Regions from separate parts of the Vibrio fortis genome, predicted to be linked through region 2. Evidence: riboswitches for the same ligand, from Rfam matches in the RefSeq annotation. Region 2 holds a riboswitch; each other region holds the start of a gene.
The links. Region 2 has a riboswitch for thiamine pyrophosphate ahead of thiB (thiamine ABC transporter substrate binding subunit). Riboswitches for the same ligand answer to the same signal wherever they lie in the genome.

Region 1 (3,279 bases), 310 kb from region 2:
TGGATGGCGTGCCGTTCCTAAGTCAGCCTCCTATCATGCCTGGAGAGACCTTTGTTTATGAGTTTACTCCACCAGATGCGGGTACTTTCTGGTATCACCCACATATGAATAGCGTTAAGCAGTTAGGAATGGGGTTAGTAGGGCTGATCATTGTTGAAGAGTCTCAGCCCGTTGCTTTTGATGAAGAGTTACCGCTGATGCTTAAACATTGGCATCTTGATAAGCAAGGGCAGTGGAAGGACCTGATGATTCCACGAATGAGTGCTCGTATGGGTACTCCTGGCGAGTGGAGCAGCGTAAATGGTGTTCATGAACCGAACTACCAGATTAAGCAATATGCGACAACACGCCTGCGAATCGCAAATGTCGATAATACGATTACCTATCCTATTGCGGTCGAGGGGGTAGAGGCTTGGGTTATTGCTATCGATGGTAACCCTGTCAAAACCCCTTATCGACTAACACAACATAAGATTGGCCCGGGCATGCGAGTGGATATTGGATTTGTGGCTCCGACTAAGGGCACCACTATAAATGTCTTACAGATGAAAGGACGCTTTCCATTCTCATTATGTTCATTAGAAGTCGTGGACTCAAACTTGCCATCTGAGCAGACATTACCTGCTTTACCACTCAACCCGGTTCCTAATCTAGACCTCGAAAATGCCACCGAGATCGATTTTCTATTTGAGTGGGAGGGGGCGATCAGTCCGACAGGAAAAGATGGCAAGTCGATGCCAAAATTCTGGCTGACGAACAAGCGCGCATGGGAAGGGATGAGTAAGGATAATATTCCTCAACCGCTTGCGACATTAGAGCTAGGAAAGACATATATATTCGATCTCAAAAACGTAACTCAGTATCACCATCCGATCCATATCCATGGTCATACATTCACTGTACTTGAGCTGGATGGAAAGAAAGTTGAAGAGCCATTCCATACTGATACGGTTCTGCTTGGTAAGAATGGCAGTGCGAAAGCAGCGTTTGTTGCTGATAATCCTGGCCGTTGGATGTACCACTGTCATGTGATTGAACACATGAAGACGGGCTTGATGGGTTATATCGAAGTAAAGTGACACCTGTAACTTTTTAATCTTGAAATTTATCCAAGTAATTTATTCACTAATTATCTCGAAAAAAAATCGAGTAAGGCTAGAATATCCTTAAGTCTTATGTGGGGGAATTATGGGTCAGTTTTCAATTTTGGGGTTTATTGCCATCGGCGGTGCATTTGGTGCGTGCTCTCGTTATCTAATTTCTGAGTTATGTGTTGTGTTATTGGGTCGTGGTTTTCCATATGGCACCCTGACGGTGAATGTCGTCGGTTCGTTTATTATGGGTCTACTCATCGCCGCATTCGAAAATGAGATGCTCGCAACTGAACCGTGGCGTCAGATCATTGGGTTAGGCTTTTTAGGTGCATTAACAACGTTTTCCACTTTCTCTATGGATAACGTGTTATTGATGCAGCAGGGTGCTTTTTTCAAGATGGGACTCAACGTGCTACTTAATGTGGTATTGAGCATTTCGGCAGCCTGGATTGGTTTTCAGTTGCTAATTAAGAGTTAGTTCTCTAGATTCGTATCAAAATCACACAGGTCGGCTTGGTTTAACCAAGCCGATTTTATATACTGAATTCACTTGTCGGAGTGCCATAAGGCTGAGACCGTTCATTCGGGATCCGTTGAACCTGATCAGGTTAATACCTGCGAAGGGAACAAGAGAAGATATCCTTGCTGGAATTCTCTCTAGCAGACCTATCATTAAGCTAAGCATTAGGCCGTTTTTGCCCGCCCTGGGTATACCTATGTTCAGCTCCTCTTGTCGCATCTTTCCGCCAAGCATTTTTATCCGAATTTATTATCTAGAATAACGAAGCAAGGAAAAATGCTATGTCGAATCGCAAGCAAGCGAGACTGGAAGCAAAACAGTTTATAGAAACTCTCTCGGTACAACCGTATCCAAATTCAACCAAGGTTTACGTTGAAGGCTCTCGAGCCGATATTCGTGTTCCAATGCGTGAGATATCTCTTGCGGATAGCTTGATCGGTGGTACCAAAGAAGCGCCAATCTTTGAGCCAAATGAGCCTATTCGCGTTTATGACACATCGGGTGTTTACACTGACCCACAACATGAAATCGATCTTCATCACGGCTTACCGAAGCTGCGAGAGAGTTGGATTGAGGAACGTTCAGATACCGAACTACTCGATGACGTGAGTTCGGTTTACACCAAAGAACGCCTTGAAGATGAAACCTTAGATGAGCTTCGTTACGGCAATCTACCACGTATTCGACGTGCTAGAGATGGCCAATGTGTAACTCAAATGCACTATGCTCGTCAGGGAGTCATTACTCCAGAAATGGAATACATTGCCCTGCGTGAAAATATGGGTAGAGCCCAGTATCGCGACGAAGTGCTCACACAGCAGCACCCAGGCCAGAGTTTTGGGGCTAACCTGCCTAAAGACATTACACCAGAATTTGTTCGCAAAGAGGTCGCTGAGGGGCGCGCGATTATCCCTTCCAATATTAACCACCCAGAATCGGAACCAATGATTATTGGCCGAAATTTCCTTGTAAAGGTTAACGCAAATATCGGTAACTCTTCCGTGTCATCTTCTATTGAAGAGGAAGTTGAAAAGTTGGTATGGGCAACTCGCTGGGGCGGCGACACAGTAATGGATCTATCTACTGGGCGTAATATCCATGAGACACGCGAATGGATCTTGCGCAATAGCCCAGTGCCGATCGGTACGGTTCCTATGTATCAAGCACTAGAGAAGGTTAATGGCGTTGCTGAGAACCTAAACTGGGAAGTGATGCGAGACACCTTGATTGAGCAAGCTGAGCAGGGCGTTGACTACTTTACGATCCATGCAGGCTTATTACTTCGTTATGTGCCGATGACGGCGAAGCGTGTGACGGGTATCGTTTCGCGAGGCGGTTCAATCATCGCTAAGTGGTGTTTGGCTCATCACCAAGAAAGCTTCCTATATACGAACTTCAGAGAGATCTGTGAGATCTGTGCTAAGTACGATGTCGCTCTATCACTAGGTGATGGTTTACGTCCAGGTTCTGTCGCTGACGCTAATGATGAAGCTCAGTTTGCCGAACTTCGCACACTGGGTGAGTTGACTAAGATTGCTTGGGAATATGATGTTCAGGTGATTATTGAAGGTCCTGGTCACGTGCCTATGCATATGATCAAAAAGAATATGGACGAGCAGCTTGAACATTGTCATGAAGCGCCGTTTTATACGCTAGGCCCACTCA
Region 2 (3,279 bases):
GTTTAATGTGTTCTTCCAAGGTGAATGTGTTGGTCAGGTCGATTGGCCGCTAGTCGGGGACCATAACGTTAATAATGCCTTGATGGCGATCGCGGCCGCAAGACACGTGGGTGTGACTCCGGACTTGGCGTGTGAGTCTTTGGCGAAATTTATCAATACTAAGCGCCGTTTAGAGCTTAAAGGGGAAGTGGCAGGGGTAACGGTGTACGACGACTTTGCACATCATCCAACGGCAATTGAACTAACCTTGGGTGGTTTACGTAATAAGGTCGGCAACAATAAAATTATCGCTGTGTTAGAGCCTCGCTCTGCTACGATGAAACGAGGGGTTCACAAAGAAACCCTTGCCGATTCGTTAAAGCAAGCCGACAGCACCTTCTTGTTTCAACCAGACAACATTGATTGGTCGGTTCAAGACGTCGCAGATGCTTGCCACCAACCCGCAGTAGTCAGTGATGACCTCGATGCCTTCGTGAAGAGCATTGTTGAGCAAGCACAACCAGGCGATCAAATTTTGGTGATGAGCAATGGTGGTTTTGGCGGCATTCATCAGAAATTGCTTGATGGATTGGCAGCCAAAGGTTAAATACACGCGTTCCAATCGATTTTAGAAGTACGAGAGATCATGACGAAACAGAGTAAAGCGATTACCCTCGCATTCACTGGCGCTTCCGGTGCCCCATATGGTTTGCGCTTATTAGAGTGCTTGCTCGCCGCTGATTATCAGGTTTACCTGTTGATCTCGTCGGCGGCTAGAGTGGTGCTTGCGACCGAACATGATCTCAAACTGCCTTCAGGCCCGGATGCTGCTAAAGCAGCGTTGGTTAAACATCTAGATTGCGACCCTGACCGTTTAGTAGTGTGTGGCAAAGACGATTGGTTCTCTCCTGTTGCTTCTGGGTCCGCAGCTCCCAAGCAGATGGTGGTTTGCCCTTGCTCGGCAGGAAGTGTTGCGTCGATTGCTCACGGTATGTCAGATAACTTAATTGAACGCGCTGCAGACGTGGTCATGAAAGAGCGCGGTCAACTGCTTCTCGTCGTTCGAGAGACGCCATTCTCAACTCTGCACTTAGAGAATATGCACAAACTCTCGACCATGGGCGTGACTATCATGCCTGCTGCTCCTGGCTTTTATCATCAGCCAAAGTCGATCGATGACCTCATAGATTTCATGGTAGCTCGCATTCTTGACCACTTGGGCATAGAGCAGGGGTTAGTGCCAAGATGGGGTTACGATCAGCGCCATTAAGGCGAACTTTGTAGCTTATTGGTTAAAATACAATTACAATTCTGCTCACTCATCGGGGAGCTAACCATTCAAATTATGAATGGCGGCTGAGATCAAGTATCAACTTGGGACCCGTAAACCTGAACCAGATAATGCTGGCGTAGGAATTGAGTTAGGCAGTACTTTTCCATTGTCCTCCCTCAAGCCTGTGCCGCTCAGACCATGGAGAGCGTCCAGTGAAATTTGCATTAACCACTCTTGCTGTAACCACAGCTGCTTCTTTTTCCGCATTAGCATCCGATAATACGTTAACTGTTTATACTTACGATTCCTTCGCTGCAGATTGGGGCCCACGCCCAGCTGTGGAAAAAGCGTTTGAAGAAAAATGTGGCTGTGACGTCAACTTTGTTGCGTTGGAGGACGGGGTTTCTATTCTTAACCGCTTGCGCCTAGAAGGCGGTAACAGCAAAGCCGATGTTGTGCTTGGTCTTGACCAGAACTTGATGGCGGAAGCGAAGAAAACAGGCCTACTTGCTGAACACAGCGTTGATACCTCTTCTGTTGTGCTACCTAATGGCTGGGACGACAGCACCTTTGTTCCTTATGATTTCGGTTACTTCTCATTTATCTACAACACAGAAAAGTTATCAAACCCACCAAAGAGCTTGAAAGAGTTGGTTGAGCAGCGTGATGATCTAAAAGTGATTTACCAAGATCCTCGTACCTCAACTCCAGGCCAAGGTTTGATGCTTTGGATGAAGTCGGTTTATGGCGATGATGCAACGCAAGCTTGGAAACAGCTAGCAAAGAAAACCGTGACCGTAACTAAAGGTTGGTCTGAGGCTTACTCTATGTTTTTAGAGGGAGAGTCAGATATGGTGCTTTCATACACGACTTCTCCGGCTTATCACATCATTGCAGAGAGCGACACTAAGTACGCGTCTGCAGATTTTGCTGAAGGTCATTACACGCAAGTTGAAGTGGCAGCAAAAGTGAAAGGCAGTGATAATGAGAAGCTAGCGGATGAGTTCATGGCATTCATTCTAAGTGATGAATTCCAATCGGCGATGCCAACCGGTAACTGGATGTACCCAGTGACAGGTGTGGAGTTGCCGAAAGGATTTGATCAGCTAACTATGCCTAAAAAATCTCTGAGCTTTACCTCAGAGGAAGTGGCAGAGAAGCGTAAGCCGTGGATTCGTGAGTGGCAAAACGCCCTGACTTTTTAATTAAGTGCCCAGTGTTGGGTACTCAGCCTCTATCTATTTTAGAGGATAAACATCGAGACAATCACCCTTTATGTTAAAGAATACACCTAAGGTGGGTATTTGGGTCGCGATGATCATTACCGCCTTTGTGGTTTCATCGGTAGGGGCATTGCTAAGCAATGCCCCTTCTCTTGATATCAGTCAAGTATGGTCTGATCCTTACTACTGGCACGTTACCAAGTTCAGTTTCTATCAAGCGACGCTATCTACTTTGTTGAGTGTCGTTTTTGCTATTCCAGTCGCACATGCCTTGTCACGTCGTCAATTTCCAGGGCGTTCTCTGCTGCTAAGATTGTTCGCATCAACCTTAGTTCTGCCTGTTTTGGTTGGTGTCTTTGGTCTTTTAGCTATCTATGGTAACAGTGGCTGGCTCGCTAAACTGCTCCAAACGGTTGAACTGGATCTGCCATTCTCCATCTATGGATTGAATGGTATTTTGCTCGCGCATGTCTTTTTCAATTTGCCCTATGCAAGTCGGCTGCTACTTCAAGCTCTGGACACGGTTCCGGTTGAGCAACACAAGTTGTGTGCTCACCTTGGAATGAGTCACTGGGACAAATTTAAATGGGTTGAATGGCCGCGTCTTAAACAGCAGTTGCCTCATGTGTGTGGTTTGGTATTTATGCTCTGCTTTACTAGCTTCGCGACTGTGATGGCTCTGGGTGGTGGCCCTAAATCAACAACCATCGAGCTTGCTATCTATCAAGCGATTAAATTTGATTTTGATCTTCAAGCTGGGGCTCTGTTAGCAATCTGGCAGATGCTGCTCTGTGGTGTATTGGC
Region 3 (3,279 bases), on a different replicon from region 2:
TGCCTTGTGACCGCATCTAACGCTGAAAACGGTTCATCCATCAACACGATTGGTTTGTCTTGCATCAGCGTACGCGCCAATGCCACTCGCTGACGCATACCACCGGACAATTGTTGCGGCATAGCGTGAGCGTATTCAGCAAGCCCAACGGATTCAAGCAACGACATTGCGCGCTGCTGAATCTGTTCACTGCTTTGTGAAATGCTCTCCATACCTCGCCAACCTTTTCCTGAGAAGCGTTGACTGAGGCAAACATTGTCAATCACCGACAACCAAGGCAACAAAAGGTCTTGTTGTGCCATATACGCGATTCGACCTTCCAATGGCTCACCGTCACTGGTGTGTAACCCACCCTGCCACTCGATATTGTGACTCAGTAAACCAGCTAGATAACGAAGAATTGTGGTCTTTCCGCAACCGCTTCGTCCAAGCAATACCGTCCATTGCGCTGCCGCAACCGACAAGTTAAGACCTTGCAGTGTCGATCGTTCGTTATCGAGGTAGCGAATGCTGGCGTTGGTCAACTCAACGCCAAGAGGCTTATCGCACATCCGCATGGCCTGCGTAAAAATGATTCACTGGACCGTGACCTTGACCTACGTCCAATTGATCGGCATGCGCGATCGCCTCAGAGATATAGCGCTTACCTAACTCAACGGCTTGAGTAAGGTCATTACCTTGAGCAAGGTAAGACGCGATAGCCGAAGAGAGCGTACAGCCAGTACCGTGTGTGTTCTTGGTTGGGAATCGTTTTGCACTGATGAGGGTTGTTCTTGTAGGCAGAATCAGTAGGTCATTGCTGTTTTCATCTTGCTCTAAATGCCCACCTTTCAACAACACCGCTTTCGCGCCTAATGCTCGAAGCTCTTCAACCATGTCTTGCATATCAGCTTCGCTTTCAGGAACAGGTTTTCCTGTCAGTGCCGCACCTTCCGGCAAATTTGGGGTGATGATGTCAGCGAGTGGAATCAGCTCTTCTTTCAAAGTGCTGATGGCTGACTGCTCAAGCAGTAGATCGCCACTGGTCGCTACCATTACTGGGTCAATAACCAGATGTTTCGGTTGGAACTGCTTAACCTTGTCCGCGACCACCTTGATGATGCTTGAATCGGCCAACATCCCAACTTTCACTGCAGCAACGTTAAGATCATTGAAAACAGCATCAAGCTGGCTAGAGACATGATCGAGAGGAATGGGGAAAATAGCAGAAACGCCCTGAGTGTTCTGAGACGTGATCGCAGTGATCACTGAACAAGCAAAGCTGCCTGTTGCAGACATCGCTTTGATATCAGCTTGAATACCTGCGCCGCCGCCACTGTCTGAACCCGCAATGGTTAATACAATAGGTGTGTCTGAAGGAATAGATTGAGTGTCGATTTTTGTGCTGGAATGCTGGGTCATGGTCGCTCCTACCATCGAAAAGACGCAGGAGAACCGCACTAAAACTAAGAAGATTAGGCACCAGAGATCGTAAAAATAGACATAACGAATCGAAGTACCGCATAGGTTTTAGTGTCAATAGTTCCCTACGCCAGTACTAACTGAATCAGGTTCAACGGGTCTCGAAATTCGATCTCAGCAAATACAAAACGATGTAGTTGCCCCCCGACTATTGCAGCCATACTAACAGCACTATCACGAGGGAGGTAATAATTTTGCAGATTATTATTTACCAAAGCGTGAACGAAAGCGTTTTCGGGCATAAAACCATCAGCTTTGGCGATAGTATCTTGGAGCGTTAGTTTTACTCATTAAGTCTATGTGTGTGTCTATTCCCAGAACTTCCACCATTTTTGGCTGTTCTCTTCTCTTTTGGCTTGGCCTTGCTCTGAGCCTTTGCCTTCCTCTTTGCGAACTTGCTCTGCTTTCTTCTCTTTTTGTTTTTCGAGCCCAGATTTCTTATCTTTTAGTTTCTCTTTTAGATCCTCAACTTCCTCTTGTTCAACCTCTAAATCTTCTATCTCATTCTCTAGCTTTTTCTTATCTTTTTTATTTTTAACTTTCTTAGCTTTTTTCTTTTTCTCTTCGATTAACTCTTCGAGTTCTTCATCGCGGTCCTCAATCTGCTTTTCAGCCTTTTCAATGTCGGAGGACGACTTTATCTCTTCTAAGTTTGGTTTCCCTTTTCCCGCCCATTCTGGTTTTTCCGAGAAGGCGACTGGAGAAACACACATTAGAACGCTAACTAAAGAAATAATCTTAACTGGTCTCATAATCTACTCCTTTAAACAATACCAATTAACATTATATAACACTGGCTGATATCATCAGGGAAATTGACCAACGAATAGATCTTAGGATATCCATTGAATACGCTAATTTACTGTTTAATCGCCGCAGCTCTGCTTCCCTACCTAGCGAAAGTCCCGGTTGCTGTCGCTATGAGCCGACTCGGTGGTTACGACAATAATCATCCGCGCGACCAGCAGGCGAAATTGAAGGGATTTGGAGCTCGTGCACTTGCCGCGCACCAAAATGCGTTTGAGTCTCTCATCGTATTTTCAGCTGCGATACTTCTCGCCATAGCAACTGACACTGTCAACGAGAGCGTGCAGTTGTTTGCAATTCTCCATATCGGTTTTCGAGTGGCTTACCACATTTTGTATTTGGTCAATATTGGGGTTATGCGATCGATCTCTTGGTCGTTTGCGATAGGCTGTTCGTTTTTGATTATGGGACAATGCTTGGTGAGTTAATCAAAGATCACCAAACTAATTTCAAAAATCACGATCTCTATAAGCTCGAAAATAGCCTACGTTCGCGTGTTAGGCATGCTGGACACAAAAAAGACCTTATATCCTATAACTACAGACAGTTACGGATATAAGGTCTTTTTTAGTTTATTACAGCTAGTTTTCGTAACGCTGCATCTTCATGGTTGATGTATCTGCGCCAGCTAGGAAACCTTGCGCAGCAGAAGCACTCATAAAGCTTTCCATCGATGCATCCGCATCATCCAGCGATTCCCAATGCACAATCACGCGCCATGTATCGCCATCCACTAATCCAGATTCACGCTGAATAAATCCTGGTTGTTTTGACACGTAACTATCGGCAACGGCTTTATCCAGTTTTGCGAATTCTTGTGGATCGACACCGTCTTTAAGTTTGAAAGAAGCCACTTCCACGACGTAGTCGTGCTCGAAACCAAACTTACCATTGTCGTTTTTCCACTCTTCGCGAGGCGGAATATTCTCGATCACATCCCAATGCTCAACGATCTTGCCGTTATCAAGACGGAACAAGTCATAGAACGCGACGTCTTTATTCATAAACACG

Region 1: it holds a riboswitch for thiamine pyrophosphate, as region 2 does, so the genes downstream of both, thiC (phosphomethylpyrimidine synthase ThiC) here and thiB (thiamine ABC transporter substrate binding subunit) in region 2, are expected to answer to the same signal.
Region 3: it holds a riboswitch for thiamine pyrophosphate, as region 2 does, so the genes downstream of both, thiD (bifunctional hydroxymethylpyrimidine kinase/phosphomethylpyrimidine kinase) here and thiB (thiamine ABC transporter substrate binding subunit) in region 2, are expected to answer to the same signal.

Annotation. Positions count from the first base shown of each region.
Region 1 is NZ_AP025487.1:3,194,862-3,198,140, reverse strand. Features, by position in the region: gene OCV50_RS14255 (multicopper oxidase family protein) at 1-1,079, shown strand, start outside; gene crcB (fluoride efflux transporter CrcB) at 1,189-1,572, shown strand; TPP riboswitch at 1,639-1,737, shown strand; gene thiC (phosphomethylpyrimidine synthase ThiC) at 1,896-3,279, shown strand, end outside.
Region 2 is NZ_AP025487.1:2,880,182-2,883,460, reverse strand. Features, by position in the region: gene mpl (UDP-N-acetylmuramate:L-alanyl-gamma-D-glutamyl-meso-diaminopimelate ligase) at 1-586, shown strand, start outside; gene OCV50_RS12720 (flavin prenyltransferase UbiX) at 626-1,249, shown strand; TPP riboswitch at 1,293-1,412, shown strand; gene thiB (thiamine ABC transporter substrate binding subunit) at 1,465-2,457, shown strand; gene thiP (thiamine/thiamine pyrophosphate ABC transporter permease ThiP) at 2,528-3,279, shown strand, end outside.
Region 3 is NZ_AP025488.1:815,288-818,566, reverse strand. Features, by position in the region: gene OCV50_RS18205 (ABC transporter ATP-binding protein) at 1-551, opposite strand, end outside; gene thiD (bifunctional hydroxymethylpyrimidine kinase/phosphomethylpyrimidine kinase) at 541-1,401, opposite strand; TPP riboswitch at 1,507-1,618, opposite strand; gene OCV50_RS18195 (hypothetical protein) at 1,770-2,216, opposite strand; gene OCV50_RS18190 (MAPEG family protein) at 2,307-2,696, shown strand; partial or broken gene OCV50_RS18185 (nuclear transport factor 2 family protein) at 3,144-3,279, opposite strand, start outside.